DNA from 2 places in the Streptomyces sp. NPDC090445 genome. Region 2 is predicted to be linked to the other one. Evidence: riboswitches for the same ligand, from Rfam matches in the RefSeq annotation. Region 2 holds a riboswitch; the other holds the start of a gene.
The links. A riboswitch is a leader RNA that binds a small molecule or an ion and turns the genes downstream of it on or off. The one in region 2 is predicted to bind cobalamin.

Region 1: another riboswitch for cobalamin. It lies ahead of ACIQUT_RS33580 (acyl-CoA thioesterase); the one in region 2 lies ahead of ACIQUT_RS29610 (energy-coupling factor ABC transporter permease).

What each region holds. Positions count from the first base shown of each region.
Region 1 covers NZ_JBIVXV010000029.1:38,635-43,160, reverse strand. The annotation lists gene ACIQUT_RS33595 (3-hydroxybutyryl-CoA dehydrogenase) at 1-686, shown strand, start outside; gene ACIQUT_RS33590 (hypothetical protein) at 1,270-1,401, shown strand; gene ACIQUT_RS33585 (VOC family protein) at 1,476-2,111, shown strand; gene ACIQUT_RS33580 (acyl-CoA thioesterase) at 2,392-2,820, opposite strand; cobalamin riboswitch at 2,966-3,123, opposite strand; partial or broken gene ACIQUT_RS33575 (arsenite S-adenosylmethyltransferase) at 3,358-3,686, opposite strand; partial or broken gene ACIQUT_RS33570 (hypothetical protein) at 4,525-4,526, opposite strand, start outside.
Region 2 covers NZ_JBIVXV010000021.1:27,278-31,803, forward strand. The annotation lists gene cbiQ (cobalt ECF transporter T component CbiQ) at 1-406, opposite strand, end outside; gene ACIQUT_RS29605 (energy-coupling factor ABC transporter substrate-binding protein) at 410-811, opposite strand; gene ACIQUT_RS29610 (energy-coupling factor ABC transporter permease) at 817-1,509, opposite strand; cobalamin riboswitch at 1,537-1,734, opposite strand; gene ACIQUT_RS29615 (hypothetical protein) at 2,071-2,652, shown strand; gene ACIQUT_RS29620 (flavodoxin family protein) at 2,670-3,425, shown strand; gene ACIQUT_RS29625 (hypothetical protein) at 3,500-4,027, opposite strand; gene ACIQUT_RS29630 (hypothetical protein) at 4,199-4,510, opposite strand.

The sequences.
Region 1 (4,526 bases), on a different contig from region 2:
GGATCTCGGCTGAGGACGCCCTCGCCCGCCTCGTCTTCACCGGGAGCCTCGACGACCTCGCCGACCGGCAGCTCGTCATCGAAGCGGTGACCGAGAACGCGGACGTCAAGATCGAGACCTTCGCGGCGCTGGACAAGATCGTCGAAGACCGCCAGGCGATCCTCGCGACGAACACCTCGTCCCTGCCCGTCATGCGGCTGGGCATGGCCACCGGGCGCGCAGACCGCGTCGTGGGCCTGCACTTCTTCAACCCCGTGCCCGTCCTCCCGCTGGTCGAGGTCGTCTCCTCGCTGCACACCTCCCGCGAGACCGCGGAGACGGTGGAGGCCTTCGCCCGGGAGACCCTGGGCAAGACGCCGATCCGCTCCCAGGACCGGGCCGGCTTCGTCGTCAACGCCCTCCTCGTCCCGTACCTGCTGTCGGCGATCCGGATGGCCGAGTCCGGCTTCGCCACCCCGGCAGACGTCGACGCCGGCATGGAACTCGGCTGCGCACACCCCATGGGGCCGCTGAAGCTGGCCGACCTCATCGGCCTCGACACCGTCGCTGCCATCGCGGAGTCGCTGTACGACGAGTTCAAGGAACCCCTCCACGCGCCGCCGCCGCTGCTGATGCGGATGGTGCAGGCCGGGCTGCTGGGCCGCAAGACGGGCCGGGGGTTCCACACCTACGACCGGGACTGCTGAGGGGCCCGGTGCCGCGGCCGGGCTGAGGGTCCCGGCGGCGTGTGGTGGAAGGGGGTGCGGCGGAGTGGTGTCCGCCGCACCCCCTTCTCGCTGTGCCGTCGCCACTACGCACGGCCCTGGCGCGCGGGACTACGGCGACGATGGGCGCAGCGGCCCACACCCCGACCCGTGTGACGAAGTTGCCCCACGTGACCGTGGTTGGACGGCGAGGGGGCGAGGATGAATGCGCGGAACGACAGGTCCACCGCAGATGACGAGCCGATGGTGACCATACCTGCACGCGACTACGGCAACCTGCTCGCTGCGCGTCGACAGCCCGGCGCGCAGAACTCTCGGATGAGTGCCCTGAAGCAGACCCTCGGCAGCCTGGTCGAATACGTCGAACTGCTGGAGGCGGATCTGATCGAGGCGGCCGAGCAGCAGAATGCTGGGGAGGCCGCTGCACCGCAGCGTGTGTCCGGGGACGTTGCCGCCGAACTCGGCCGGCGCGTTCAGCAGGCCCGCGCGGTCATCGGCCCTCGAGGCTGGAGCCTGTCTCTTGGAAGTGCGGTGCGCATGGTGCTGCATGCCGGATCGAAATCCTGTGGCAGCAGCACTCGCCCCGCAGCGGCTGATCGAGCGGGTCGTGGGCCTCGACGAGGCGGCAGCGCTGCCGCCTGGCTTCGACCGGGCCTCCCCCGCCGGGATGACGATGACCGATCCGCTCCACGGCTGAATCCACGCCGGACGCGGCCGGGGCGGCGGGCGTGGCGTAGGGATGTGTCCGGGTTGTCGGGTGATGATGGCGCGGTGCGACTTGATCACGTGTCCTATGCGGTGGCCCGCGACAGCTTCGCCTCGACCGTCCAGTGGATCGGATCGGCCCTCGGCGCCGGGTTCGTCGACGGGGGCGTGCACCCGCGATTCGGCACCCGCAATTTCATTCTCCCGCTGAGCGGCGGGACCTACGTCGAGGTCGTCACCACACTCGACCACCCCGCCGCCGACCGCGCACCCTTCGGCCAGGCGGTCGCGCGCCGCGCCGCCGAGGGCGGCGGCTGGCTCGGTTGGGTGGTCTCCGTCGACGACATCGCCCCGGTCGAGGCCCGCCTCGGCCGCACCTCGGCCGAGGGCCACCGCGTCCGCCCCGACGGGTTCGACCTGAGGTGGAAGCAGATCGGCCTGCTGGAACTGCTGGAGGACCCGCAACTGCCCTACTTCCTCCAGTGGTTGGTCCCCATCGAGGAGCGCCCGAGCGCCGACCCGCGCACCTCCACCACCATCCACGGGGTCTCCATCGCCGGCGACGCCGCCTCCATCGCCGAATTCCTCGGCGAACCGGCCGACCACCCCCTCGACCAGATCGACGTCACCTGGGTCGAGGATGAGGAACCGGGCCTGGTCTCGGTTGAGTTCGCCACCGCCCACGGCCCGGTCACGATCTGACCAGGGCCCGACTGCCCCGCCGGAGCAGCCGGCTGGGGCGCGCCCTGGTCCTCGCCATCCAACTGGCCGCGGCACCGGAGGTCCTGCTCCTCGACGAGCCGACCCGCGGACTGGACTACCGGGCCAAGGAGCAGCTGATCCGATCTGCATCTGCCTGGCCGGCCCGGCCGTCCTGACCGTCTTCCGCCGCGCCGCCCGCAAGGCCCGTTTCCAGGCCCCGGTCCGCTTCACCCGCTCGCCCGAGCGCATGGACGCGGCCGGGGCCTGACAACGGACCTGCCTACGCCTCCGCGAGACCGGGGACCGGTCGCGGCCGGCCCTCGGCGTCGATGGCGACGAAGGTCAGGCTGGCGGTGGCCACGTCGGTGGCGGGGGTGGTGGTGGCGTTCCAGCGTTCGGCGGTGACGCGTACGGCCACCGTCATCGAGGTCCGGCCGGCGCGTTCGAGGAGGGCGTGGACGGTGAGGAGGTCCCCGGCGCGGGCAGGCGCGATGAACGTCATGCGGTCCACGGAGACCGTGACGGCGGGGCCGTCGGCATGGCGGCCGGCCGAGGCCGCGGCTGCGTCGTCGATGAGCTTCATGACGACGCCGCCGTGGATGGTGCCGTAGAGGTTGGTGTCGTGCTCGCTCATGATGTGGGCGAGGGTCACACGGGAGTCGGCCGGCGCCTTGTGGGCGCGGTTGCCTGCGGTGGTGTCCGTGGTCACGGAACTCTCCTTCGCGAGTCGTGGCTCGACCCGGCGGCGTGCCGCGGGCGCGAAGGAGCGACGGGCCGGTGTGTGCCCGCTGCCGCCGGCCCGCCCACGAGGCCCTCGGGTCTCCGTACGCGCTCGTCGCGCACGGGCAGCGGGCAGGTCTTCGGACTCGCGGGCACGCCTGCCGGGTGGTGGACCCGGCGGACACCTACCGGCCGTCGCTTCCCAGGAACTCGCGTTCCCAGTGCGTATGACGGCGGTCGTTCCCGCTCACCGCTGCGGGGCAGTCCCGGATTCCCACCGGGTTCCCTCTTACGACGCATCCCGCCATGGGGTCCCCCATGCCGTTCAGGCCATGGGGGAGGACGGGGCGAACCAGCTGCGCTCTCACCCTAGGTCACAGTCCTGAGCATTTCGGCGGCCGAGCCGGATGGCGTACGTCTCACGTCCCGAAGGGGCCGCCCCACGGCCTTCCAAACCGACCACCCGGCAAGGCCTCAACGTCGGCCCGCCCGGTCAGATAGCCGGTACATCAGCCCTGCCTGTGGTTCAGCTTCCGAAGTCCCCTCTCGCAACGGCCTTCGCCTGGCCAGCACCGATGCCCGGACCGGATGCGGGCTTGAGGGCTCGGATGATGGCGGAGTGCAAGCCGTCGGCGACAGCGTGCGTCGGGGTGATCTCGACGTTCGCGAACCCGGCGGCCTCCAGCCCGGCGCGGTACTGGCGAAGGAGAGGGCGCCGGCGATGCAGCCGACGTAGTCCCCGCGCTCGGCCCTCTGCTCAGGGGTGAGGATGTCGTCGGCGACGACGTCGGAGACACCGATCCGGCCACCTGGCTTGAGGACCCGGAAGGAGCTCGTTTTTGCAAAGGGGGAAGGCGGCTCTGACCGGCAAATTTCTCTGCAACGGCATTGCATGACGTGAATCTCTCGATATTGTGGCCCCGAACCGTCACACCACTCACGACTCCGCCCGCGCAGGGCGGGCGGTCTCTCGCGCCACGCGAGGGGTACGTGGAGAGGGGGGTTCGAGATGGGCAAGCGAACGCGTCGGCGGCGCAAGGGAGGCCAGCAGCCTCCGCCGCCCGGCATGCAGTTACTCATCGCAGCTCTGGTTGCGATCGGTGCGCTTGCCGACTGTGTGAGGCAGTTCCTGTAGCAGGGAGCTGGGGCGTGGTATGCCGGTAGGGCCTGGCCTGGTGGGCGGGTCCGACCGCTGCATGGTCGGCCGGACCCGCCCAATCTCACGCAGTCACTGGTTTGGCCCCGGTTGCCGCCGGGGCCAAACCGCCTGAAGTGACATAACCAACTGAGTTGCTTCAGTGAGCGTGTGAATCACAATGCATCATGAAAGCCCAATAGGCAACGTGACGCATAAAAGTTGACGTGCAGGATGTTCTGACCTGCGATAACGCAATAAAAATGTACCTGGGTGTCAACTTATATGTGTCAGAGGGACTGACCGGCCGCCCCGTGAGCGCCGCGATCTCGGCCGGGTCAGTCACGGTGCGTGGTGTGCGCTGCCAGCGCTGCGCGAACCCGGATTCGCTGGGCAGGCCGCGCGGCCACCACCATGGCGGGATCCCCTGATGACCGAGCTCCACGTGTTCCGCGCCCAGCCGCAGCCCCGGATTGCCCCGGAGTGATCCGGGAGCCGGGCGGGCAGTCCACCGCCGGCGCGGTGACCACCTGCGCCGTGGCCTGGACGGTGCGGCCATC
Region 2 (4,526 bases):
CGGCCCGGACCAGCCGGGGCAGCACGTCCGACACCGGCGTGGTGAACGCGAACAGCAGCAGGCCGAGGGAGGCCGCCGAGGTGCGCAGCAGCAGTTCGACGGCGAGCCGCGGCCCGTCCGGGGCCAGGGAGACCGGGCCGGCCGGGCCGCCGACCGCGACGAGCAGCGGCAGCGCCCCGGTGAAGCAGAACCCCAGCGGGATCCGGAAGGCCCGCCACAGCTGCCGCCCGGCGACCCCGGCCGGCCCGAGGAGCACGGCGAGGGTCGCGGCGGCGACGAGCGGTCCGCCGGGCCAGGGCGGCAGGCACAGGGCGCTGACCGTCAGGCCGAGCCCGAGCAGCGCCTTCTCCAGTGGATGGCGGCCCCGCCAGCGGCTGCTGTGCGCGGCCACGTCGATCGGCAGCACCGGCTACGACTCCGCGGCGGGCGCCGCTGCGGATGCGGAGGCGGATGCGGAGGCCGGGGCGGCCGCCTCGGCCGGGGCCGCACCGGCCGCCGCGGCGGCCGTAGCCGCGCCCTGGCGGCGGCCCCGGCGGACGCCGAAGTAGTACGCGAGCACGCCCGCGCCCAGCGCCGCCTGGAGGGCGAACAGGGCCGACTCGATCTCCCCGGACGGGGGCTCGTACAGCGGGGAGAACCAGGGCTCGTAGTCCGGATTCAGCTCGCTGATGGCCGCCTCCGCCTGCGCGTCGGCGCCCGTGAACGGCTCCTCCTTGCCCTCGCCTAGGCCCAGGGCCAGGGGCAGTACGGCCAGCGCCGCCACCAGGAGCAGCAGCAGGCCGTTGATCTTCGCGTTCCGGCTCGGGTTCATGCGCGTCACACCGCCGCCTTCTGCGCGGAGCGGCCGGCGAGCTTCGCGACGCCCAGCCGGACCAGGTCGGACTTGCTGGACTGCATCAGCAGCCGCATCACCAGGACCGTCAGCAGGCCCTCGCTCACGGCGAGCGGGATCTGGGTGACGGCGAAGATGCCGCCGAACTTCGCGAGCGCGCCGAAGAAGCCCGTGCCCTGGTCCGGGAAGGCCAGCGCCAGCTGCACGGAGGTCACGCAGTAGGTGACGAGGTCGGCGAAGAAGGCGCCGAAGAACACGGACACCATCAGCGGGGCGTTGAAGCGCCGCAGCAGCAGGTAGATGCAGTAGCCCGACCACGGTCCGGCGATGGCCATCGAGAAGACGTTGGCGCCGAGGGTGGTCAGTCCGCCGTGCGCGAGCAGCAGCGCCTGGAAGAGGAGGGTGATCGTGCCGAGCACCGCCATGACGGGCGGCCGGAACAGGATCGCGCCGAGCCCGGTCCCGGTCGGGTGCGAGCAGCTGCCCGTCACCGACGGGATCTTCAGCGCGGACAGGACGAACGTGAACGCACCGGACGCGCCGAGCAGCAGGGTGCTCTCCGGGTTGGCCTTCACCTCGCGGGTGAGGGCGCGCACCCCGTGGACGACGAAGGGAGCGGACGCGGCGCCCCAGGCGACCGCGTGCCATGGGGGCAGAAACCCCTCGGCTATATGCATGAGTGGGAGACCTCTCCAGCACCTCGTGGATGGACAACGCGCCCTGGCCGGTCTCCTGGCTCACGGGTACTGATGCCCTGGCTCCGCCTTCCCGGGCGGTGCGGGTCCCTCCCGCGCTGCCCAGTGGCTTTCCCGCAGGAGTGGAGCCGGACTTCCCGTTCACAGTGGCGAGGGCCGCACCGGTTTTCCACCGGTTTCCCGTACACCAAGGCCTGATGACCCTAATCCGCCTTGTGGACCCGTAACAACCCGGACGTGGGCCGCCTGTTGGGCCCGGGGATTCCGCTTCGGGGCGGTTGCGGGCCGGCGCGCTCCGGGCGGGCGGATCGAAACCGTGGCGGGGCCACGGAAGTTCCGGTGTCCGGCCGCGGCCGCGGGCGGTCCGGCGCGCGCTGCGGCGCTCTTCCGCTCCCGCGCTCCAACCGGCGCCGCCGGGCGTGCGCGGGGAGCGGCGGCCGGGGGACGGCGTCCGGGGGTGCTCACCCCCGGACGGGCGCCTTCCGGTCGCCGTAGGGTCCGGTGCCCCGCAGGCTCACGTGTTTCACCTCCAGGCACTGCCCCATGTGCCTCACGCCGCTGCGGCATCGCAAGGCCCCCGACCGGCCCACCGTGTCCGGCTGGAAGTGGGCCGTCTGCCCCAGCCCCGGGTGCGGCTGGCAGGGCGACCGGGACCAGGGTGCCTGGCGCCGTATCGCCGCACGCGGCCTCGCCCACCAGGCCAGGACCGTGGTGGACCGCACCAGCGGCACCATGGTGATCCGCGCCGTGGTGGACACGATGGAGGCCAAGGCCGTCGTCACGGCCCATCCGAAGACCAGCCGGACGGACCGGTCCAAGACCGGCCCCACCCGGCCGCGCACCAACCGCCCCGCGCCCAGGCGACGCGGGGTTCCCTCCCCGGCCCGGCTTCCGGGCCGTGCCGGCCAGCGTCCGGAGGGACACGCACCAACGGGCCGGAGGACGCTGCCCCGCGCAGCCCACCGGCACCAGGGCGTGCACACGATCAGCACACCCACCACCCGCCGACACCGGCCGCGAGGAGCAGCACTGGGCGCGGGATTCCACCTCCACGCTCACGCCGCCCGACCCAGGTGGGCAGAAGCCACGCCGAACCCCACGGTTCGCACGGGATCGCTCAGCTGATCAGAGACACTGGGAGGGTGCCTGCCGAACACGACACCGCGACACCGCAGCCGGGGGCGAACGCCGGGGCGTTCGACTACTCCGACCTGACCGCCGTCTACGTCAATTGCACGCTCAAGCGCTCGCCCGAGACCAGCAACACGGAGGGCCTGATCACGCGGAGCCGCGCCGTCATGGAGGCGGCAGGCGCCCGGACCTCGCTGATCCGCGCCGTCGACCACGACATCGCCACCGGCGTCTGGCCGGACATGACCGAGCACGGCTGGGAAACCGACCAGTGGCCCGTCCTGTACAGCGAGATCATGGCCGCCGACATCCTCGTGCTGTGCGGGCCGATCTGGCTCGGCGACAACAGCTCCGTGATGAAGCAGGTTATCGAGCGGCTCTACGCCTGCTCCTCGATCCTGAACGAGCAGGGCCAGTACGCGTACTACGGGCGCGTCGGCGGGGCGCTGATCACGGGCAACGAGGACGGCGTGAAGCACTGCGCCATGAACATCCTCTACAGCCTCCAGCACCTCGGGTACACCATCCCGCCGCAGGCCGACGCCGGCTGGATCGGCGAGGCGGGGCCCGGCCCCTCGTACCTCGACCCGGGGTCGGGCGGGCCGGAGAACGACTTCACCAACCGGAACACGGCCTTCATGTCGTGGAACCTCATGCATCTGGCCGCCCTGCTCAAGCGCTCCGGCGGCGTCCCCGCCCACGGCAACCAGCGCTCCGGGTGGGACGCCGGCTGCCGCTTCGACTTCCCCAACCCCGAGCACCGCTGACGCGTCCGGGCCGGGCCGGGCGGACGGACGGATGCCCGCCGTCCGGCCGCCCGGCCGTGCGGGCGCTCAGCCGCTCAGCCGCAGCACACGTTCCGGTGCGCGACGTCCAGCACGAACCGGTCGGGCGAGCGCAGGGTGAACGACGTGTAGGACGGCTTCTTGTCGAAGGCGGCGCCGAAGGTGACGTAGCCCTCGAAGTCGCCCGTCATGGCGAAGCCCTTCAGTGCGGGCAGGTCGATCCGGGCGAGCTTCGGCCCGCGGTAGGTGCTCTCGCCGGAGCCCAGGTGCGCGTCGGCGGGGTGCAGGCGGATCTGGAGGAAGTACTTCCCGGCGAGCGGTACGGGCTCGCCGGAGCCGTCCCGGTACAGCCGCGGGACGCGGGTGACCTCGACGCCGGGGACACGGCCCCGGAGGTCGATGACGATCCGGTCGTACGCGCAGTGCCCGGCCCAGCGGGCGTTCACGACGTGCGGGACGGCGGTGCGCCCGGCGGTCGCGGCCGGGGCCTGGGCGGTGGAGGCGGGCGCGGCGAGGGCGATTCCGGCGGTGAGGAGCGCCCCCGTGGCCAGGGCCACGGTCTGCCGGCGGCGGAGATGGTTCATGACGTCCCCCTGTTTCTGGAGGGGCGGGGACTGGTGGTGTCACTGCAGGAGACACTGCTCGCGCCCCCATGGTTGCGGCAAAACCGCCCAAACTTCCCAATCATCTGAAATCGCCGACGGGAGTGGGCCCGCCCCCCGGCCGGAGGGCGGGCCCGCGGGGCCGGCGGGCGGCTACGGGGCGGGCTCGGGGAAGACCGGCACGTTCCCGTTGGACTGTCCGACGGTGGCCGAGCCGGTGCCGTTGAGCTGCACCCCGTTGCTCTGGTTCGTCGACCCGGAGCCGGTGGCGACCTGCTGGGTGGTGGAGGAGTTGCCGGCGTTGGCACCGAAGACGCCGCTGCCGACGATCTCGGCGGCGGCCGCGTTCGACGAGATCCCCGCACCGGCGCCGCTGTCGGCCTGGGCGGTGCCCGAGCAGAGCAGGGCGGCGAGGGGGAGTGCGGCAAGAGCGGCGATCACGCGGGCGCTGCGGGTGCTTGTCATGGTGAAGTCCTCCGTG